Regions from separate parts of the Streptosporangium vulgare genome, predicted to be linked through region 2. Evidence: riboswitches for the same ligand, from Rfam matches in the RefSeq annotation. Region 2 holds a riboswitch; the other holds the start of a gene.
The links. Region 2 has a riboswitch for glycine ahead of gcvT (glycine cleavage system aminomethyltransferase GcvT). Riboswitches for the same ligand answer to the same signal wherever they lie in the genome.
Positions count from the first base shown of each region.

Region 1: it holds a riboswitch for glycine, as region 2 does, so the genes downstream of both, gcvP (aminomethyl-transferring glycine dehydrogenase) here and gcvT (glycine cleavage system aminomethyltransferase GcvT) in region 2, are expected to answer to the same signal.

Region 1 covers NZ_JBHMBS010000014.1:175,289-182,344, reverse strand. The annotation lists gene ACFFRH_RS27430 (double zinc ribbon and FHA domain-containing protein) at 277-789, shown strand; gene ftsR (transcriptional regulator FtsR) at 816-1,466, shown strand; gene ACFFRH_RS27420 (bifunctional nuclease family protein) at 1,546-2,016, shown strand; gene ACFFRH_RS27415 (MerR family transcriptional regulator) at 2,161-2,781, shown strand; glycine riboswitch at 2,797-2,889, shown strand; gene gcvP (aminomethyl-transferring glycine dehydrogenase) at 3,071-5,926, shown strand; gene ACFFRH_RS27405 (tetratricopeptide repeat protein) at 6,043-6,825, shown strand; gene ACFFRH_RS27400 (hypothetical protein) at 7,016-7,056, opposite strand, start outside.
Region 2 covers NZ_JBHMBS010000003.1:568,121-575,176, forward strand. The annotation lists gene ACFFRH_RS09225 (hypothetical protein) at 1-356, opposite strand, end outside; gene ACFFRH_RS09230 (L-serine ammonia-lyase) at 520-1,896, opposite strand; gene gcvH (glycine cleavage system protein GcvH) at 1,970-2,359, opposite strand; gene gcvT (glycine cleavage system aminomethyltransferase GcvT) at 2,356-3,447, opposite strand; glycine riboswitch at 3,481-3,575, opposite strand; glycine riboswitch at 3,576-3,674, opposite strand; gene ACFFRH_RS09245 (helix-turn-helix transcriptional regulator) at 3,805-4,404, opposite strand; gene ACFFRH_RS09250 (ABC transporter ATP-binding protein) at 4,470-5,180, shown strand; gene ACFFRH_RS09255 (FtsX-like permease family protein) at 5,189-7,056, shown strand, end outside.

The DNA of each region.
Region 1 (7,056 bases), on a different contig from region 2:
GGAAGCCGGGGAAGCCGGGCGGGAAAGGGCTCGGACGGGGGTCCCGGGCCGAGCGGTTGCCACAAACACAGCGCGGCGCCATGGACCGGAGACAGTGCCCCACTGTAACTTTGTCACCGACCGTACCCGCGGTTCAGCGTCAACCTTGACCTTCGCCCCTCATCACTGTAGGTTGCGGCATTCGCAGTCCGAGAAAACACTTGAGAAGCGAAGAAGCGAGGCGCGCATCACTGAGCACCGTTGCCGCGTCTTCGCGGTAGGAGGCCGAGCCGATCGATGCCGAGCGTCTACTGCACGCAGTGCGGTCATGCCAATCCTGAGGATGCCCGTTTCTGTTCACGATGCGGGTCGCCGCTTACCAAAGCCGAGACCCCCGGAGACAGCACATCGACGATTTCTCTCTCCGGGATCGAGGCCTACGAGGCGGAGACAGGTGAGACGCTTCTCGCCGAACGGCAGGCCGTCGAGCAGTTGCCCCCGGGCACCGCGCTGCTGGTCGCGATGCGCGGTCCCAACGCCGGCAGCCGGTTCCTGCTCGACAGCGACCTCACCACCGTGGGCCGCCACCCCGAGAGCGACATCTTCCTCGACGACATCACGGTCTCGCGGCGCCACGTCGAGTTCTACCGGCGCGGCGGCGGGGTCTTCACCGTCCGCGACGTCGGCAGCCTGAACGGCACGTACGTGAACCGTGAGCGGATCGAGGAGGTCCCGCTGTACGGCGGGGACGAGGTGCAGATCGGCAAGTTCCGCCTCGTCTTCCTCACCCGCGGCGCCGCTGGAGGATGATGAGCTCGCAGGCCGCTCGTGCGCACATGAGCATCGGGGAGGTGCTCGCTCTCCTGCAGGGCGAGTTCCCCGATGTCAGCATCTCCAAGATTCGTTTCCTGGAGGGCGAGGGGCTGATCGAGCCGGAGCGCAGTCCCTCCGGTTACCGCAAGTTCACCTACGCCGACGTCGAGCGGCTGCGTTACATCCTCAGCGAGCAGCGTGACCGCTACCTGCCGCTGCGCGTCATCAAGGATCATCTGGAGGCGGCCGACCGCGAGGAGCGTCCGGCCGCCCGGCCGCGCGCCGTCCCCGACGACGCGCCCCCGGAGGTCCGGCTCACCCGCGAGGAGCTGCTCGCCGCCGCCGAGCTCGACGAGGAGACCCTCGCCGAGCTGGAGGACTACGGCCTGCTCGCCGCGGTGGCCCGCTACTACGACGCCGAGGCGCTGGCCGTGGCCCGCAGCGTAGGGGCCCTCGCCGCCTTCGGCCTGCGGGCCCGCCATCTGCGGGCCGTCAAGGCCGCCGCCGAGCGCGAGGCGGGGCTGGTCGAGCAGGCCGTCGCCCCGCTCCTGCGCCGCCGTGGCCCCGGCGCCATCGACCAGGCCGACGAGACGGCCAGGGAGATCTCCGGCCTGCTGCTGGAATTGCACGCCTCTCTGCTGCGTTCCGGCGTTCGTGGGGCCCTGGGCCGGTGAGAACCTGACCAGGCACTCGTACCCCCACGAGTGTTACGTTGAACAAACCGGTCGGAATCCAGCGAAGACGGAGCAGCCCGTGTTGCAGATGGAGGTCGTGGGCGTTCGAGTTGAGATGCCCTCCAACCAGCCGATCGTCTTGCTGAAAGAGACGCATGGGGAGCGTTACCTACCTATCTGGATCGGCATGACGGAGGCCACGGCGATCGCCATGGCCCAGGCCGAGGAGCCACCGCCTCGGCCGCTCACCCATGACCTGTTCCGCGACGTGCTCGAAGGGCTCGGGGTCCGGCTGAGCACGGTCAACATCGTCGCCCTGCGCGACGGCATCTTCTTCGCGGATCTCGTGTTCTCCAACGGGGTCGAGGTGAGCGCGCGTCCCTCGGACTCGATCGCCTTGGCACTTCGCACCGGCGCACGTATCTTCGCGAGTGAGGACGTGGTCCGGGAGGCGGGGGTGATCATCCCCGACGACCAGGAGGACGAGGTGGAGAAGTTCAGGGAGTTCCTTGACACGATCACACCCGAGGACTTCGGCCGCGCGGGGTAGGAATTTCGGTGCATTTACGCTTCACGACGCGCCGGGTGGGGTCGTTGACTGGACTTGGCCCCAGTCCTACGGTGCAAGTGAAACCCGCGGCCGTGCGTAAACCCCCAGATCAGGCCGTGGGATGAGAGAAAGCCGGAGGTCCGCGTGGCGGTCAGCAGCGGCGAGGGTAGAAACGCCGATCAGGATGACCCGGAACGGCGCCAGTCGGCACGTCAGCGCGCGGGTGAAGAGGGTCTGCTGTTCGACGGGCAACCGGTGAAGGTGCCCGCCGACATCGGCTACCGCGGTCCCACGGCCTGTTCCGCGGCCGGCATCACCTACCGGCAACTCGACTACTGGGCGCGCACCGGCCTGGTCGAGCCCACCGTGCGAGCCGCCCACGGCTCCGGCTCCCAGCGGCTGTACGGCTTTCGCGACATCCTGGTCCTCAAGGTCGTCAAGCGGCTCCTCGACACCGGCGTCTCCCTCCAGCAGATCCGCATCGCCGTGCAGCACCTGCGCGACCGGGGCGTCAACGACCTGGCCGGGATCACCCTGATGAGCGACGGGGTGAGCGTCTACGAGTGCACCTCGCCCGACGAGGTCATCGACCTGCTCCAGGGCGGTCAGGGAGTCTTCGGCATAGCGCTGGGACGGGTGTGGCAGGAGGTGGAGGGCTCCCTCGCGGATCTACCGGGCGAACGTGCGGAGTCGAGCGACGGCCCTTTAGGAGATCATCAGGCCGATGAGCTGGCCCGCCGTCGCAGAGCACGACGAACCGGGTAAACTCGGACTTGCCACTGACCCTGTGCGGGAGAGACCCCGACCGCGATCGGGGCGCCGAAGGAGCAACCTCCCCGGAATCTCTCAGGCACCCGGTACCGCACGGACGAGGCAACTCTGGAAAGCAGGCGCGCCCGCCAGGCGCGACTCACCGACGGTGCAAGCCGCCCGACACGGGGCAGGTGAAGCTCTCAGGTCACGACCCCGCACGACGGTCGTGATGACAGAGGGGGAGACCAGGCATACGCCCGCGCCCAGCGCCGGTCTCCACCCCGTCCCGGGAGGCTTCACCATGACCGACCTGTCATCGCTCAGCGAACTCGGCTCCCCTCCGTTCGCGACCCGCCACATAGGGCCGGACGACGCCGGCCAGACCCGCATGCTGGAGGCGGTCGGATTCGCCTCCGTCGCCGACCTGGTCGCGGTGGCCGTACCCGAGGCGATCCGCTCCTCGGAGCGGCTGAGCCTGCCCCCGGCGGCCGGGGAGTCCGAGACCCTCGCCGAGCTGCGGGTCCTCGCCGGGCGCAACACCGTGCTCACCTCGATGATCGGCCTCGGCTACCACGACACGATCACCCCGGGCGTCATCCGCCGCAACCTCCTGGAGAACCCGGGCTGGTACACCGCGTACACGCCCTACCAGCCGGAGATCTCCCAGGGCCGGTTGGAGGCCCTGATCAACTTCCAGACCGTCGTCTCCGACCTGACCGCCCTCGACGTGGCCGGGGCCTCCCTGCTGGACGAGGCCACCGCCGCCGCCGAGGCGATGACCCTCGCCCGCCGCGCGGGCCGCGGCCCCTCGAAGGTGTTCGTGGTGGACGCCGACGCGCTGCCGCAGACCAAGGCGGTGCTGCGCACCCGCGCCGAGCCGCTCGGCATCGAGCTGGTCGAGAGCGACTTCACCGAGGAGCTTCCCGAGTGCTTCGGGGTGCTCGTGCAGTATCCCGGTGCCAGCGGCAGGGTCCGCGACTTCCGCGCCATCGCCGACGCCGCCCACGCGCGCGGCGCCCAGGTGGTCGCCGCCGCCGACCTGCTGGCCCTCACCCTCCTGGCCGCGCCCGGCGAGCTCGGCGCCGACATCGCGGTCGGCTCCTCGCAGCGCTTCGGCGTCCCCCTCGGCTTCGGCGGCCCGCACGCCGCCTACATGGCGGTCCGCGACGGCCTCCAGCGCCAGCTGCCGGGCCGCCTGGTGGGCGTCTCCCAGGACGCCGACCGGCGCCCCGCGTACCGGCTCGCGCTCCAGACCCGCGAGCAGCACATCCGCCGCGAGAAGGCCACCAGCAACATCTGCACCGCGCAGGTGCTGCTCGCCGTGATCGCCGGCATGTACGCCGTCTACCACGGCCCCGAGGGCCTGCGCAGGATCGGCCGGCGCACCCACCGGTACGCCGTCGTGCTCGCCGAGGGCCTGCGCCAGGGCGGCGTCGAGGTCGTGCACGACACCTTCTTCGACACCGTGCTCGCCAGGGTGCCCGGCCGGGCCGCGAAGGTCGTCGCCGCGGCCCGCGACAACGGGGTGAACCTGCGCCTGGTCGACGCCGACCACGTGGGCGTCACCTGCGACGAGAGGACCGAGCTCCTCCACCTGGAGCAGGTCCTGGCCGCCTTCGAGGTCAGCGGCGCCGTGCTCGCCGACCTCGACGCCGCCGCGCACGACGCGCTGCCCGCCGCGCTGGCCCGGGTCAGCGACTACCTGACCCACCCGGTCTTCCACAGCCACCGCTCCGAGACGGCGATGCTGCGCTACCTGCGCAGGCTCCAGGACAAGGACATCGCGCTCGACCGGTCGATGATCCCGCTGGGCTCCTGCACCATGAAGCTCAACGCGACCACCGAGATGGAGCCGATCACCTGGCCGGAGTTCGCCGGGCTGCACCCCTACGCGCCCGAGGACCAGGCCGCGGGCTACATCGAGCTGATCGGGGAGCTGGAGCGCTGGCTGGCCGAGGTGACCGGCTACGACGCCGTGTCGCTCCAGCCGAACGCCGGCTCCCAGGGCGAGTTCGCCGGGCTCCTGGCGATCCGCGCCTACCACACCGCGCGCGGCGAGTCGGGCCGCGACGTCTGCCTGATCCCCTCGTCCGCCCACGGCACCAACGCCGCGAGCGCCGTGATGGCGGGCATGCGCGTGGCCGTGGTCGCCTGTGACGACCAGGGCAACGTGGACGTCGACGACCTCGTCGCGAAGATCGAGAAGCACCGCGAGCAGCTTGCCGCGATCATGGTGACCTACCCGTCCACGCACGGCGTGTACGAGGAGACGATCGTCCGGATCTGCGAGCTGGTGCACGAGGCCGGCGGGCAGGTCTACGTCGACGGCGCCAATCTCAACGCGCTGGTCGGCCTGGCCAGGCCGGGGGAGTTCGGGGCGGACGTCTCCCACCTGAACCTGCACAAGACCTTCTGCATCCCGCACGGCGGCGGCGGCCCCGGCGTCGGCCCGGTCGCGGTCCGCGCCCACCTGGCCGACTACCTGCCCGGCCACCCGCTGCGCGAGGGTACCGCGGTCGGCCCGGTCTCGGCCGCGCCGTACGGCTCCGCGGGCATCCTGCCCATCTCCTGGGCCTACATCCGGATGATGGGCGCCGACGGCCTGAAGGCGGCCACCGAGCAGGCCATCCTGTCGGCCAACTACCTGGCCCGCAGGCTCAGCCCCCACTACCCGGTCCTCTACACCGGCCGCGGCGGCCTCGTCGCCCACGAGTGCATCGTGGACCTGCGCCAGATCACCAAGGAGACCGGGGTGACGGTCGACGACGTGGCCAAGCGCCTCATCGACTACGGCTTCCACGCCCCGACCATGTCCTTCCCGGTGGCCGGCACGCTGATGATCGAGCCGACCGAGAGCGAGGACCTGGCCGAGCTCGACCGGTTCTGCGAGGCGATGATCGCGATCCGCGAGGAGATCGCGAAGGTCGCCTCCGGGGCGTACGACAGGACCGACAACCCGCTGCGCAACGCCCCGCACACGGCCGACAGCCTCGTCGCCGACGAGTGGGGCCACCCCTACGGCCGGACCGAGGCGGCCTACCCGCTGCCGTCGGTGCGCGAGGGCAAGTACTGGTCGCCGGTCCGCCGCATCGACCAGGCCTACGGCGACCGCAACCTGGTCTGCTCCTGCCCTCCCCTGGAGGCGTACGAGGACTGATCGCCGAGGGGAGCGGGAAGCCCGCGCGAACCGCGATATTCGCGGGGAATGCGACAGGACGGAGGGCGCCCCGAGTCGTTAGGCTCGGGGCGTCTCCGTATCCGGAAGGATCCTGCATGCCTGAGGTGGACACCCGTCCCTTGGACACCGCGCGAAGACTGGCCGAGTCGGGGGACCTCGACGGCGCCGCCGCGATCTTCGCCGAGCTGGTCGCCGATCCCGGCGAGCCCGACCGGGCCCAGGCGGCGGTGGGGCTCGCGGTGGTACTGGAGGAGAGCGGGGACGTGGCGGGCTCGCGCGCGGCCGCGCGCACCGCGCTGGCGACCGGGCACCCGGAGTTCGCCGCCCAGGCCGCCTGCCTGCTCGCGGGAAGCTTCGAGCGGGAGGGCCTGGCCGACCAGGCCCGCGCCGCCTGGCAGGCCGCGCTGGGCGTGGGCCACCCCGACTACGTCCCGCTGGCGCACATGGCCCTCGCCAGGCTCGCCACGGGCGAGCAGGAGGCCGAGCGGTCGCTGCGTGACGCGCTGGCCACCGGCGACCCGGAGATCGCTCCTCGTGCCGCCCAGCGGCTGGCGGAGGTGTTCCTGGAGGAGGGGGAGCCGGGGGAGGCCGCCCAGGTGCTCCTGGAGGCGCTCGCGGTGCCCGACGCGGCCGAGGTGCCGAGGCTGCGGGTGATGCTCGGCATCGCCCATCTGGAGCTGGCGTGCGCGGAGTTCTCCGGTGCGATCGAGGAGGGCGGCGACGTCGAGACCGGCGCGCTGGCGATCGAGCTCCTGGCCCGCACGCTCCCGCTCAGGGGACGTGACGAGGACGCCGAGCGCGTGTGGCGCTACGGCCTGGACAGCGCCGACGAGGATCTCGCCGGTGAGGTCCGCCTCCGCCTCGACCGGGACCTCTGACCTGCCTCTGGCCTCTGGGGCGCGGCGCGCGCCGGTCCCGCGCGCGGGCGTCGTGGTGCTCGTCGTGCCCGTGGGAGACGTCACACGGGCACCGGGTGGTTGTGGGGTGTCCGTGGGGCCTCTGTGGGCACCGGCACCCGGGCACCGGCCGTCCGGCCTCCCGCGAAGCCGCGGGGCTTCCCGGAGGGTGTCAGTCGCGCTCCCGCCAGCGGCTCAGGGCGTGGGCGAAGT
Region 2 (7,056 bases):
AGCAGCAGGTAGACGCAGACGGCCACGGCCAGCCCGAGCAGGTGCTGCACCGCGACCACCGCGGGGACGCTGGACAGCGGCTTGAGGATCCACAGGAACAGCGCGTAGCCCGCCGGGCGGGACTCCAGGGGGCGGGGGTCGAGCCCGGCGTTCAGGTAGACGAAGGAGTCGGCCCAGAACCACAGGGCGGGCCGGTAGCCGAGCATGGCGAGGACCCGCAGGCCGCCGCCCGCCAGCAGGGCGGTGACGAAGAGCCAGTGCGACCCGAGGAAGCGGAGCGCCCGCAGGGGGCGGGAGGGTTTCGCGGGGCGCTGGGAGCGACGGGAACGGCTTGCCGGGTGCGTTCCCGTTACCACCGCGACCTCCCGAGTCCCGCGCACATGGCCACCCAGCATAGGCGTGGGATCAGAGGGTCTTGCATGTGATGCGAAATTTGTTGGTGATCGAGTTGTATGTTCCCAGGGATCCGCGACCCTCCTCCCGCGCGCTCCCACGCGCCGACCGGGAACCCGGGCCCGCTCAGCACTCGATGACGTTGACCGCGAGCCCTCCCCGGCTGGTCTCCTTGTACTTGTCGAGCATGTCGCGGCCGGTGTCGCGCATCGTCTTGATGGCCTTGTCCAGCGAGACGAAGTGGCGGCCGTCGCCGCGCATCGCGATCCTGGCGGCGGCGATGGCCTTGATCGAGGCGACCGCGTTGCGCTCGATGCACGGGATCTGCACCAGGCCGCCGATCGGGTCGCAGGTCAGCCCCAGGTTGTGCTCGATGCCGATCTCGGCGGCGTTCTCGACCTGCTCGGGGGTCCCGCCCATCACCTCGGTGAGCCCGGCGGCGGCCATCGAGCAGGCCGAGCCGACCTCGCCCTGGCAGCCGACCTCGGCGCCGGAGATGGAGGCGTTCTCCTTGAAGAGCACGCCGATCGCCCCCGCGGTCAGCAGGAAGCGGATCACGCCCTCGTCGTCGGGGTCCTTCGTGAAGCGGTCGTAGTAGGTGAGCACGGCCGGGATGATGCCCGCGGCGCCGTTGGTGGGCGCGGTGACGATGCGGCCTCCGGCGGCGTTCTCCTCGTTGACCGCGAGGGCGAACAGCGAGACCCAGTCCATCGTCTGCAGCGAGTCCTTCTCCGCCGGCTCGCTCCGCAGCTGCCGGTGGAGCTGGTGGGCGCGGCGGCGGACCTTCAGGCCGCCGGGCAGCACGCCCTCCTTGCCGATGCCGCGTTGCACGCACTCGCTCATGACCCGCCACAGGACGAGCAACTGGTCGCGGATCTCGGCCTCGGTGCGGCCGAACGCCCGCTCGTTCTCCAGCATCAGCCCGGAGATCGACAGCCCGGTCTCCGCGCACTGGGCGAGCAGCTCGGCGGCCGTGGTGAAGGGGTACGGCAGGACGGTGTCGTCGGGTTTGATCCGGTCGGCGCCGGTGGCGTTCTCGTCGACGACGAAGCCGCCGCCCACCGAGTAGTAGACCTTCTCGCGGATCGTCTCGCCGGACTCGGACAGCGCGGTGAAGCGCATGCCGTTGGGGTGGCCGGGGAGCGAGACCTTGCGCTCGAAGACGAGGTCCTCGCCGATGACGAAGGGGATCTCGCGGGAGCCGTACAGGGAGAGGGTGCCGGACTCGCGCATGGCGGCGAGCCGCTCGTCGACCGTGTCGACGTCGACCAGCTCGGGCTTCTCACCCGACAGGCCGAGCAGCACGGCCTTGTCACTGCCGTGGCCCTTGCCGGTCAGGCCCAGCGAGCCGTACAAGATGGCGCTCACCCGGGCGGTCTTCTCCAGGAGCCCGTCCTGGTGGAGGCCGCGGGCGAACTTGTGGGCGGCGGCCATCGGGCCGCCGGTGTGCGAGCTGGACGGGCCGATTCCGATCTTGAAGAGATCGAAGACACTGATCGTCATCTGAATCCTTCCAGCGTGGACGGCCACGCGCGTCCTCCGGACGCGCGTGGCCGTGACGCGAGGGGGGAGAGGCTTAGGACTCACCCGAGGTGAGCGCGGCGTACTCCTCCGGCGACAGCAGGTCGTCGGCGGAGCCCTCAAGACGTACGCGGAACAGCCAACCGTCGCCGTAGGAGTCGCTGTTGACCAGCGAGGGGTCGTCCACGACGGCCTGGTTGACCTCGACGATCTCGCCGGAGACCGGCGCGAAGATGTCGCTCACCGACTTGGTCGACTCGACCTCGCCGACCGCGTCACCGGAGGCGACGGTCGAGCCGACCTCGGGCACCTGCACGTAGACCACGTCGCCCAGCGCCTCGGCCGCGTAGGCGGTGATGCCGACGGTGAGGGTGAGGCCGTCATCGATGCCGGAGATCCACTCGTGTTCCTTGGTGTAGTGCAGGTCCTCGGGAATGCTGCTCATTTTTTCCTCCTGTAGAAAGGCAGTGCGACCACCTCGACCGGCTCGTGGCTGCCCCTGATGTCCACGGCCAGTCCTGACGACAGGCCGTTGTCCACGTAGGCCATCGCGATGGGCCTGCCCAGTGTCTGGGAGGGGGCCCCGCTGGTGACCTCGCCGACGACCGTGCCGTCACCGGCGACCACCACCGGATACCCGTGCCGGGGCACCCTGCGGCCGGTCGCGATCAGACCGACCAGGCGGCGCGACGGCGGGACGTCCTTGCGTGATTCGAGGGCGGCCCGGCCGACGAAGTCGCCCGGCTTGTCAAACCTCACCACACGGCCCAGCCCGGCGTCGAACGGGGTGAGCCCGGCCGACAGCTCGTTGCCGTACAGCGGCATCCCGGCCTCCAGCCGGAGGGTGTCGCGCGCGGACAGGCCCGCGGGGATCAGGCCGTGCGGCGCGCCCGCCTCGGTGAGGGCGGCCCAGACCGGCTCCGCGTCCTCGGCGGAGACGAACAGCTCGAAGCCGTCCTCGCCGGTGTAGCCCGTACGGGCGATGAGAGCCTCGCGGCCCGCGACGACGGCGGGCAGGCCGGCGTAGTACCTGAGCCCGTCGAGGTCGGCGTCGGTGAGCGCGCCCAGGATCTCCGCGGAGCGCGGGCCCTGGATCGCGACCAGCGCGTACTGCTCGGAGCGGTCGTCCACCACGGCGTCGAAGCCCTTGGCGCGGCCGGTGAGCTCGGCGGCCACCCGCGGGTAGTTGGAGGCGTTGGCGACGACCATGAACTCGGCGGGGGCGAGCCGGTAGACGATGAGGTCGTCCAGCACGCCGCCCTCGGCGTCGACGATCATCGTGTAGCGGGCGCGGCCGGGCTCCAGCGCGGAGAGGTGGCCGACCAGGGCGTGGTCGAGGGCCTCGGCGGCCTGCGGCCCGGTCACGAAGATCTCGCCCATGTGGGAGAGGTCGAACAGGCCGGCCGCCTGGCGGACCGCGTTGTGCTCGGCCGACTCGCTGCCGTAGCGGAGCGGCATCAGCCAGCCCGCGAAGTCGGTCAGCGTCGCGCCGAGGGACTCGTGCACGCCGCGCAGCGGCGTAGGTCGGGACATGTGCGCACCTCAGACAAGGGACAGATGAGAGCATCCTCCCCCTCTGTCGTGGGTGCCTGAGAGTTTCATCCGGGTTTTACCGGATTTTCACCTTCGGCGAGGTCGTGGGACCTGCTTTCCAGAGGGCACCTACCCGCACGGTCCTTTGCCTTGAGAGGTTCGCGGGGAGGGCTTGCTCCTTCAGGGGTCCTGGCCTGGGTGTCAGGACGCTCTCCCGCACGGGATTCATCGGTGTCAGCGGCCAGCCTAACCGCCCGCACCGGCCGAGCGAAATCCCCTGTTCTCATCGGCGATGCCGTCCCCCGCCTGCGCGTCCTCGGTTCGTACAGCCTTCTCGGTCCGTACGGTGTCCCCGGTTCACCCGGCGTCCTCGGCCCGTACGGACTCCTCGGCCCATCCGGGGTCATCGATCCCCGCGGTGTCCACGGCCGCGCCGCCCGAGGCCGTCGCGGCCAGACGCTCCTCGGCGCCGTCGACGATCTGCAGGTCGGCCCTGGTGTGCGCGATGGCCGCGTCGACGAGCAGGGACACCAGGGGGTCGTCCTGCTCGCGGCGCAGCCGCGTCAGCGCGGCCAGGTCCGACAGGTAGGCCTGGCGCTGCGCGGACACGAACGCGCCGAGGGCGTCGGTGCCCAGCCGGGTGGCCGCGAGCAGCTTGAGGAACAACTCGTCCCGGAACCCCGACGAGCGGACCCACGGGGCGGCCGCCCACTCCCGGAGCTCGGCGGCGCCCGTCTCGGTCAGCCGGTAGAGCGTCTTGTCCGGGCGGTCGTTCTGGGTGACGTGGCTGCGGGTGACGTGACCGTCCCTGACCAGCCGGTCCAGGATCTGGTACAGGTGCCCGATGTTGAGGCCGCCCCACTGGGGACCGACCGTCGATTCGAAACGCGCCTTGAGTTCGTAGCCGTGGCTGGGGCCGTCGGCCAGCAGGGTGAGCACGGCATGGCTGAGTGGCATGATTCCTACATTGTCACAAGATAGGTGCTTCCCGAATCTTCATACATTGTGACAATGTATCTGCCATGAGCGTAGAAGTCAGCGTGCGGGGCGTCAGCCGCGTCCACGGCCCCACACGGGCACTCGACGAGGTCGACCTGGACATCAAGGCCGGTCAGGCGGTCGCGTTCATGGGGCCCTCGGGGGCGGGAAAGTCCACGCTGCTCCATCTCGTCGGCGTGATGGATCTCCCCGACCAGGGTGAGATCCACGTCGGCGGGAGGCGCGTCGACGATCTCGGCCGCCGGGGGCTGGACCGGCACCGGCGCGCGGTGGGCTTCGTCTTCCAGCGCTTCCATCTGCTCCCGGCGCTGAGCCTGCTGGACAACGTGCTCGTCCCGGTGCTTCCGCGCCGGGTGGCCTTCGACCGCCGAGCCCGCGCCAGGGAACTGCTCGCCGCGGTCGGGCTGGCCGGCCGGGAGCGGGCGCTGCCCGGCGAGCTCTCCGGCGGGCAGTTGCAGCGGGTGGCGATCGCCCGCGCGCTGATCGCCCACCCGCCCCTGCTCCTCGCGGACGAGCCGACCGGCAACCTCGACAGCGTCACCGGCCAGGAGATCGTCGATCTGCTGCTGTCGGTCCGGGAGGAGTACGGCATGACCATGCTGGTCGCCACGCACAATCCCGAGGTGGCGGCGGCCTGCGACCGGGTGGTGCGGATGCGGGACGGCAGGATCGTCGGCGACGACCGGGTGACGCCCGCCGAGGGCGTGCTCGACCGGATCGGGCGCCTTGGATGATCCGCCTCGTGCTGTCCCAGCTGCGGCACCGAATCGGCCGTGCGCTGGTGCTGCTGCTCGGCATCGTGATCGCGGCGACGGGCTTCACCGTGCTGACCGGCACCGCGGAGACCCAGCGACTGGAGATCGTCGGCACGGTCAGGGAGAACTTCCGCGCGCAGTACGACATCCTGGTCCGTCCGAAGAACTCGGCCACCGCCGTCGAGCGGTCGCGGGGGCTGGTCCGCGCCAACTACCTGTCGGGCATCTTCGGCGGCATCACCTTCGACCAGTACGAACGGATCGAGCGGATCAACGGCGTCGAGGTCGCCGCCCCGATCGGCATGATCGGCTACGTGGTGCAACCGGTGAGCGTCAGGATCGACGTGACGGGCCTGCTGCACGAGGGCGACCGCACGATGCTGCGCGTGGAGCGCACTCGCGTCACCGACCGCGGCCTCACCCGCATCCCGTTCCTGCAACCCCGGTACGAGTACGTCACCCGCCGCCCCGTCAAGGTCGACTTCGCTGGGATCAAGCTCGGGGGCGAGTTCGTCGAAGGGGCCGAGGAGGAGCTCCCCGGCGGCCGGCGGGTCCGGCTGGCGACCTCGCTCGGCTGGACGCAGGACCCGGCGGAGACCAGCCCCTTCCCCTCCGAGCGGACGCTGCCCGACCGCGGCTACTGGTCCACCCGGACCGCGCAGGGGGCGAATGACGAATACCTCTGGGGGGATCTGAAGCCCGGTCAGGCGGGCGTGCCGATCTACCAGGAGTTCCCGTTCCTGCTCGCCGCCGTCGACCCGGAGGCCGAAGGGCGGCTGGCCGGCTTGGAAGGAGCGCTGGTCGAGGGACACTACCTGCGGGCGGAGACGGTCAAGGACGACCCCAACGAGATCCCGTTGATCGCGGCGTCCACCCCCTACGAGGATCAGCGGGACGAGATCGTGATCCGGCGACTGCCCGCCGAGGCGGCCGAGAAGGTCGTCCGGGGCGTGCCGGCCGAGCGGCTCCTGCCCTATCTCGCCGCGCACCGGGGCGAGGAGGTCAGGCGGCTCGCCGTCGACGCCGGGCAGGCCTACGAGACGATGCTCGACCGCTGGTCGGACCTGTCGGACGGGCACTACGTGCCGTTGACGAGGTACTGGGCGTCCGGGCCCGTCGAGTACCGGCGGCGAGGGGAGCGCGGGCTCGACGCGCTCCCCGTGCGCAACGGGTCCGGCGTCTGGAAGGACCCGTGGTTCTCGGGGGTGACGAGCGTGACAGAGGACTTCGCGGGCGCGACGGTCGGGGCGTCCGACACCCAGTTCCGCAGGCTGGAGCGCAGGGCGATCTCCAGGCGCCACACCGGTGACCTCAAGACCCGGGTCGTCGGCAGGTTCGACCCGGCGAGGCTGCCCGGCCTCGGTGAGCTGACCCGGCTCCCGATGGAGACCTACAACCCGCCGGTCGCCCGGCCCGGTGACGGCCGGACCGCGGCGCTCCTCGGCGGCCGGTCCCTGCTGCCCAACGACAACGTCGCCGGATATCTCCAGACACCGCCCCTGCTGCTCACCAGCCTGCCCTGGCTCAAAAAGATCGCGGACAGGACCGACGGGCAGCCCACGGCGCCGGCGCCGCTGAGCGTCGTCCGGGTGCGGGTCGCCGGCGTCACCGGGCCCGACCCGGTCAGCCGGGAGCGGATCAGCCAGGTGGCCAGGGACATCGTGGCGGTCACCGGCCTGGAGGTGGACATCACGGTCGGCTCGTCACCGTCGCCGGTGACGGTGGGCCTGCCCGCAGGAGCCTACGGGCGCCCCGCGCTGACCATCGAGGAGGACTGGGTGAACAAGAACGTCGCCTACCGGATCCTCAACGCCGTCGACCGCAAGTCACTCGTGCTGTTCGTTCTGGTCCTGGC